Regions from separate parts of the Emergencia sp. JLR.KK010 genome, predicted to be linked through region 2. Evidence: riboswitches for the same ligand, from Rfam matches in the RefSeq annotation. Region 2 holds a riboswitch; the other holds the start of a gene.
The links. A riboswitch is a leader RNA that binds a small molecule or an ion and turns the genes downstream of it on or off. The one in region 2 is predicted to bind cobalamin.
Positions count from the first base shown of each region.

Region 1: another riboswitch for cobalamin. It lies ahead of V1225_RS00760 (NCS2 family permease); the one in region 2 lies ahead of V1225_RS06210 (DUF4430 domain-containing protein).

Region 1 covers NZ_CP143550.1:174,145-178,421, forward strand. Annotated here, with positions in the region: gene V1225_RS00755 (helix-turn-helix domain-containing protein) at 1-666, shown strand, start outside; gene V1225_RS00760 (NCS2 family permease) at 670-1,977, opposite strand; cobalamin riboswitch at 2,043-2,218, opposite strand; gene V1225_RS00765 (hypothetical protein) at 2,465-2,653, opposite strand; gene V1225_RS00770 (GNAT family protein) at 2,650-3,189, opposite strand; gene rpoC (DNA-directed RNA polymerase subunit beta') at 3,651-4,277, opposite strand, start outside.
Region 2 covers NZ_CP143550.1:1,289,564-1,293,840, reverse strand. Annotated here, with positions in the region: gene V1225_RS06210 (DUF4430 domain-containing protein) at 1-2,389, opposite strand, end outside; cobalamin riboswitch at 2,493-2,695, opposite strand; gene V1225_RS06205 (hypothetical protein) at 3,092-3,418, opposite strand; gene V1225_RS06200 (IS30 family transposase) at 3,415-4,277, opposite strand, start outside.

The sequences.
Region 1 (4,277 bases), 1.1 Mb from region 2:
ATTCGTCACTACAGGAAACAAAAACATTACAGTTTGGCAGAATTTGCTCTACTCATTAACAAAAGTAAATCTTCCCTTTCAAAATATGAGCGTGGGGAAGTATCAATTGATGTGGAAACACTCATTATTATTGCAAAGAATCTTGATGTTCATATTTCACAGCTTCTTGACATGGACTATTTACTTCCAACTGAGAATTTATCACAAGAAACACCCGGTTCTTCACAACCAGGAAAAATCTATTATGTGTACGTACCCTCTCTCATACAGAAAAAAAACAAAGAGGTCAACATCTTGACCATAAATCAAGAAAAAGCTTCCTTTTATGGGCGTGTAGTCGACCCCACCGATTTTGCTAAGTGCACCTATTATTACACAGGAACAGTGCAGACTTTCGATTCATCCCAGAGGATTTTCCTCGCAAATACTGCAAATAAAAATGATTTGCTGGTTCTGGATCTTACCAGCAATTTTGGTACATCTTCAATTATCGTTGGTCTGTTCTGCAGTCTTTCCCTTGGTCGATACGATTCCTTTGTCAGCAAATGTATCGCTACCGAGAATCCTCTTACCGACCTCACCGAAGCCACTGCACTCACAGCTCCAACACGTGATGAATTGAACCAGCTAAAGAAAAGGCATATATTCAAAATACTGCAAACCTAAATTTTACAGGCAGAAATAAAGAAAAAATACCATAGCCAGCGCCACAACAGGCAGATTCACCTCATTTCTTCTGCCAGCGGCAATTTTGCAAATCAGATAAAAAATAAATCCCGCAGCAATTCCTGTCGTAATGGAGTATGTCATAGGCATCGCCACTATGGTAATAAATGCAGGAATGGCGTCATCCAGACGACCAAAATCAACTTTTTTCACTTCCATGAGAAGATACATTCCCACGATAATCAAAGCCGGTGCAGTTACAGCACTTGTCATCACCCCTGTCAGAGGCGAGAACACAACCGCCAGCAAGAAGCACAAAGCAGTTGTTACAGCAGTCAGACCGGTTTTTCCGCCTGCCGCAATCCCGGAAACCGATTCCGCATAGCATGTAACGGTAGAGGTTCCAAATAAAGCGCCCATCACAGAACCTGCCGCATCAGCAATTAAAATCGACCCGCTTCCCGGCATGGTTCCCTTTTCATCAGTCATTCCCGCCCTGGAGCTGGTGCCGATTAAAAAACCAAGGGTATCAAACATATCAACCATGGTCAATGAGATAATAAGCGCAATAAGTGACAGGATACCGGACAAGCCCGCTTTTCCTGAAATCAATCCGGAAAAATCAAGCTTAAAAGCCACGTCCGCTATTGCGCCCGGAAACTCTGCAAGGTGGTCGGGCATCGCTGTCTGTCCTGCCGCCAGACTCAGTACAATCGTTATCACCATACCGATAATCAAACTTCCATTTATGTTCAATACCACCAAAACAGCTGTGATTGCCACTCCAAGCAATGCAATCAGAACTGTAGGCGAACTGAGATCCCCGAGAGCAGGCATTCCGCTTGCTAAAGATATAATCCCTGTATCCAGAAGACCAATGAGCGCTATAAACAGACCCACGCCGGCGCTTATAGCGTATTTCAGATTTACAGGTACTGCATTGATTATCTTATCTCTCAGAGGCGAGATAACAATTAGAAAAAATAGGATTCCGGAAAGGAAGGTAAGTGCCAGCGCCTGCTGCCATGAATATCCGTAAATTCCGCATAGGGTATACGCAAAAAAGGCATTCATCCCCATACCCGGCGCCATCGCAAAAGGCTTATTGCTCAAAAATGCACACAGCAGCGTGCCTGCTGCGGCAGAAAGACATGTAGCAACCATAACGCCGCCGGAACTCATGCCTGTAGATGACAGAAATACCGGGTTCAGAAAAATGATATACGCCATGGCAAAAAAGGTTGTCAGACCGGCGCGTACTTCCTGTCTGACAGTGGTGTGATTTTCTTCCAGTTTAAATAGTTTTTTCATTAGTGCCCTCCATATAAAAAAATAACGCATCCGGCAGAGATACTTTCGCATCATATCTCTCCAATGCGTTTGCGCTGCTTCCCAGCTGGTGTTCTGACTCCAGTATCAGCATCTTTCTTCGCCTTCCCGGTTTCCCAGTGACATCGTGAAGAAGACTCCTCTGTTACAGCGTTGGCGGCGTACAGGAATTTCACCTGTTTTCCTTTAAACCCTTTCGGGTACTGGCAAGCTCTTTTCAATTTTCATATATCATTATACACAATTTGAGCGAAAATGCAAGACTTTTGCATGTCTTCAAACAGGGCAAAGGCATGAAAAAAGAAATGTGACAAATATTCGTGATTCTTTTATTTTTGTCAACATCAGAAACCGTTCTCAGACTGACGGAAAAATCTCTTGAAGAGTGTACAAAAGGAAACGCCGTAAACCTGTCAAACTCCACTTATAAAGACAGCCGCCCTTTTCGCTAGGCGGCTGTTAATTATTCTTAATTCTTTAGACATCCCACCGGCACTACATAAATTCCATCCTGCCTTCGGTAAGCATAATCACCTACGCCAATAAGAATCATTAAAAAAGCCGGTTTTTTCATTTTATCTGTGTCTATTTTTTTCGGCGTGTTGGCATAATTTTTTTCGGCGTGTTGGCGTTTTTCCAGCTTATTCACTGCATTCATTTACCATATCGCTCAAAGTATTCCTCTGCCAGCATGGACATCAGATGCACGTCGTAAAGCACTCCATTCTTCCTGCAATTCTTTCTCAGCACGCCCTCGTACTGAAATCCCAGATTCAGATACAGATGCGCCGCTGGATTTCCCGTGTAATGATCCAGATATACCCGTTTCATCCCAAAATCCTCAAAGCACAGTTTCATGGTCGCTTCCATAGCCTGTCTGCCGTAGCCTTTGCCGCGAAGTGCCGTATCCGCAATGTAAATCCGCCAAATTTCACACTTCCAGCCTTCTATGATATCGCCAAGAATAATTCTTCCCACCGGCTCACCGCTCTCGCGCAGACAAATAGTGTACTGGCGCATATCGGCAGCCTCATCAAATTTCACATATGCCTTGGTCACATCCTCCAGACTCTGCCCGTCCGCAATGCTGAAAAACTCCGTTACTGCAGGCTGCCTTTCCCATGGGTCAAAATACTTTAAATCCTCAAAAACGCTGTCGCGTATGATTAAATCTTTGGTTTCAATCGGGTTCATATCCTTTCTCCTTTCAGAATTCACCGCCAAATCTTTTCCCTAAATTAATTTCAATATATCGCACAATTCCTATTAAGTCAATAAAAATGACTGGCTCCCAATTTAACGCTAATGATTCCACGATACTCCTTCCTCATGGCAAAATGCATATTTTTAAAGAAATCTCCGCAAATATGCACATCAGTCTGCATATTTGCGGGGATTTTGCATTATATATGCATATTTTTCACTGCGAACCGGTAATCGCGTTGCTATTTCAGAGTATTTTATTGGCGAAAATGCATATGAGAGGAAAAATCGCCAAAAATATGCAGATTCCTTCAGGACGTTATGCATATTTTAGGTCTTTTTTACGAATATATGCACAGGCGGCACAGAACGCACTAACAAAAAGGAGCTACCTCCTCAGATCAACCTAATTGGTCAACCGTACAAGTAGCCCCTTTACAATATCCAGTCTCTTATTCTAATTCAATCAGCTCGGATTCTTCCGGTTCCAGCACCAATGCTGTATCCATTTCCATAATACCCTCGTTAGGCATGCTCATCAAATCCAAATCTTCTGCGCTTTCATCATCCATCGCTTCCACGTCAGTTTCAGCTTCTAACAGGGCCTCTTCCTGCATACGAGTATATTCACGCATGAATTCCTCATTTACACCGTAATCCACGTCAATATTTTTGTAACGTTTCATACCGGTTCCTGCAGGAATCAGCTTACCGATGATAACGTTTTCCTTCAGACCCATCAGCTTATCGTTCTTGCCCTTAATTGCGGCATCAGTCAGAACCCTGGTGGTTTCCTGGAAGGATGCTGCAGACAAGAAGGAGTTAGTTGCCAGAGAAGCCTTGGTAATACCAAGCAACATCTGTTTCGCTTTTGCAGGTTCGCCGTCTGCTGCAAAGGCAGCTTCGTTTGCTTCCTTGATTTCAAACTTGCTGTACAGACCACCCGGAAGCAGATCCGTATCGCCTGCGTCTTCAATCTTGAACTTGGAAAGCATCTGGCTTACGATAACCTCTACGTGCTTGTCGTTGATATCTACACCCTGGTTCTTATATACACGCTGCACTTCCTTGAGCAGGTA
Region 2 (4,277 bases):
TGTCAAACTCGGCAAGACCGTTGATGGCACTGATGTAGTTGCCGGTGCTGTTGGAAAATCCCATTCCCTTGACACTCAAGGCTTTTTCAATCACATCCAGAACCTTTGCGTCCTTATCCACAGTCACTTCCATAGCAGAAATCCATTCCCGGTCGATTGTACCCTTTTTATAAGTATGTGAAACGCCGTCCTCGCCGTGCTTCTCATCACCGAGCAGAGTAAAGGTGACTTTTATCTTGTTATCCTCAGGCGCAGAAATTTGCTGTTCAGCTACAGTAATCTGCTGTTCCACAGTCTTTTCCTGATAAGAAATTGTCACACCGGTTACATCTTTTGTAAGAGGTGCAGCTTCATAAGTATAGTCTGTAATTTCTTCTTTCTTTCCACTGTTATATACTGCACTTACAACCATACCAGACGGGTTAAAATATTCTCCTGCGATATACGCCGTCTTTGAAGGCGCTTTTGTAATTTCAATCTTTGTCACTTCCAAAGGTGTTACAGTTACCGGTACTTCTGCGATTTTTCCTCCCAGGCTGACCATTACTTTCTGTGTATCCTTCTCCATAACAGAAGGCGTCACGCTGTAACCGCCTGTTACAGTTCTCTCTGTGCCGTCTGCATAAGTGACTTTCAGACTCATACCTTCCCCATCAAAGGACTCGCCCTCAAAGTATGCTGTTTTTTTCGGCTGCGTAACCACTTCAACGACTTCGATGTCGCCGGCAGCGTCAGCTTTTTCGACCTGCAAGGTAATATCCGGCAAAATTCCAAAATATGCTGTCTGACTGACTGCGGTAAAGTTTGGAGAAGCGCCTACTTCATAGGTAATTTCTCTGTGTGCGCCGTAGCTGCTTCCAAATCCAAAAGTGAAAAGACCCCCTTGGGATACAGTCAGTGTGTCTTTTGTATAATCCGCCGGAATAGCTGCTGCATCGCCCTTTTTCAGGCTATAGTTAGTGCTGCCAAAGAACATAGTCTTTGTAATGCTAACCTGATTTTCCATAGTCTGCGCTTTGGCATTAGCTGCAAAATTGTACTGTGCTGCGGTTCCTCCAACGGTTTTACCTTCCATTCCTTCTACCGTCTGATAGATTACCGCTGCTGACATATTATAAATTCCCGCTAGCTTATTGACAGGATGATACAATGTATCGAAACTGATTGCAAACTGGTCGCCTGCCACTAACGCCTTGCCCGGCGTAGTCTTGTTGGTAACCGCTGCTTTGACACCTTTCGCAGAAACCACCTGATAATCGCAGGCAGTTCCGTCGCTGACCTTCACAATATTTCTGCCTTCGACCAACTTTACAGTATAACTGCCGTCTGCATTTCTTTCAGCTGGCACAAACCCACCATAGTTCAGCTTTCCGCCAGCATAATTAGGATTTGCCACCTCTACAGAAGCAACTTCACCTGTCGGTGTAAATGTATAGCTTCCATGGGCATCATCATAAACTGTTTTTTCCCCGGCAGCATCAGTCATCTCTGTCAGATAGTAAATGATATCCAGCTCCGCATCCAAGTCATCCCCTGCGAGTTTTCCATTGCTGACGGTTGCGTTCGTCTCGGTATTTACCTTAGCGTTGACACTGACCGTACTATCAGATGATCCTACAGATACTACAAACACACCTGTATTTTCCGGCCAGATTGCACCAAAGAACGGACCGCCAACCGCAGAAATATTATTAAAAGCGTCATAGGTTACAAGTACCACTGCAGTACCTTCCTTCTGCGCAGTCACTTTTCCACTTTCTGATACGGATACCACATCACTTGGTGTTCCGTCAAAGTTGACAGCCTCATAGTGATAGTCCGGCTCAATAAAGTAATTATTTGTAAGGGTGTCTACTGCCTCCCAGTTTCTCAGAGATACGATCTGGTATTCGTCGTTTTTCTTCAACTTCAGATAGCCTGCGGGATTGATGTTCAGATAAATGTCTGCCATGTTGTAATTCTTATTTGAAGTTGAAGCTTTATCGACGGTTTTAGCGTTTTTTCCTTCCGGCTTCAAATCGCTTTCAGAAACATTTAAGATATACGGATCTTTGGACGCTGCCGGTGACTTGAATTTTCCGGTATAAGTCACATAGCCTTTCCCACTGATTCTGAAATTGTAATCCTTGTTTGCCGGCAGATTATAGGATACCGTCTTCAGCCCTTCCTCAGCCGGCACTTCACCAATAGTCTCCTGCTCTATAAACGGCTTGAAGTGTTTTTCCTTCGTGCCGACAAATACTTTTGCATCCGCCGGCACAGTAATCTGTACATTTCCTGTCTGCACATCTGCTTCCGCAGCAAATGCCATAGACGGCATCATGCAAAGTACCATGACGATACTTAGAAGAATGGCAGAAAATTTCTTTACTGTTTCGTTTTTCTTCATGTGTTCTTCCTTTCTACATTTCTGCCCACAAAAAAACTGCAGGCTCTTTGCCTACAGTCCGCATTTACTGTATCTAAACTCTGGATTCTTACGGTTACCTCGCCGCGGGATCCTCATCTCATGCAGGTCTCCTGGCTCATGGATTATCGTTTTTCTTTCCCTTCCCAGGTCTCCCCAGTGGGTGGCTCTTCACCAGTGGTAAAAACAATCCAATTACAGTGGCGGGTCCGCGCAAGGCTCTCACTTGCTTCCCTCTTAGCTCCCCTGTGGTACGCACAAGGAAGAACACAAAATGGTTTCTTTATATTTTGTTTTTAATTATAATCTGGAGAGACTTTGGATTTCCTTTTCGCAAAGCTAACTCCTATTTCATTATATCCTTGTGATTATTTTTTTGCAATACAATATTTTCAAATATATACTATACATAAATGGCAATAGGTCAAAACGAGACAATTTGGTCAATTGCCAAGGTGAATTCCAGTTTGCCTAAGTAAATGTCAGGTACGCAAGAGTGGAGGATGTAAAAAGCTATGGAAAGTAGTGAAATTGATGCCAGAATAGGGTAAAATAGTGTTAATGCAGGGAAATTCGGGCATAACAAAAAGCCGTCAGCATTCATATTTTTATTTTTGCCAGAGTGAATTCTGCCGGCTGATGGTCTTGTGAAACTAGCGATATATCCCGGTAATCCATTAAAAATTAAAGTTCTAGCAGTTCATCGTGTTTTACGTAGCATTTGCGTTCTTCGCACCATAAAGGCTGGGTGTCTGGTCCTTTCCAGCTGTCCCATGGACCGGCGGAATAGCCGTATTCCAGACGGTAGGCTTGCAGATAATTTAACTGCCAGCCGTCGCTGTCCAGATACTCCCATGGATTGGATTCAATCTCATGACCAGAGCGAACCCAGTTGCGAAGCATGTAACGTTCGCTGCGTGTCATGGGAACAACATCTTCCATTTCATGGAGTGCACAAAGGTTGAACTGATAGTCGATGGATTGTTTATCGTAAATGGTTCGTCTTTTCACAGGGATGCACCTCCTTTTCTAAAGATGGAAGACTTCAGGGTAACTTCTTTGGAAGGAATTCTGCGGCAGCCGAGAAGGTGAAGGGTTTCGGCACCGAAAAAGAATGCAAACATTTCGTGAGGGCATTTGTTGCTTAGGCTTTCCCTGCAGTAAGAATTAATATGATGCATCATGAGTGAAATATCCTCTTGGCAAAGGTGGTCGAAAGAAGTACCTTTCGGCAGGAAATAGCGGATAAACTCGTGATTGCGCTCAATGGATCCTTTCTGCCATGAAGCCTGCGGATCGCAGTAATAGACTGCGGTACGCTTTTTACCGGAAGGATCTTTTTCAATGGCTAGAGGATTGGAAAATTCACTGCCGTTATCGGTAAGGATTAGCGGAAAGAGGTGGCGAAACCGTTCTGATCCCAAAAGGTCATACAGTTTTTTAAAGACATCTGTGACGGATCTGGAATCATTGTAGTCACGCAGAAAGGCCAGCATGAATTCTGCTTTGACAAAATGAATGGTTAGAAGGACTTTGCCGCCTTTCTTTCCTTCAACGGAATCCATTTGGACAACAGGATAGTTTGGATGCTCTTCCATAAATTTTTTAAAATCCTCAAAGGTTCTGCCTTCGCGGCATTTACGGTCGACTTTGAAAGTCTTTTTCTTTTTCCGCGATTTGAAACGGACTTTCCTTGGAAGGTCAAGATTCTTTGCGGAAATCAGTCCGGCATCAATGATTCGGTAAAGGGAGCGTTCGCTAATCATCAGGGAATCGGTATTGGTTACACAGATATGATGAAGGGATTGTCCCTGACGGATTAGCGGAGAGACAATGCGGTCGAAATGCTGCAGCTCTTCTTCGGAAAAGG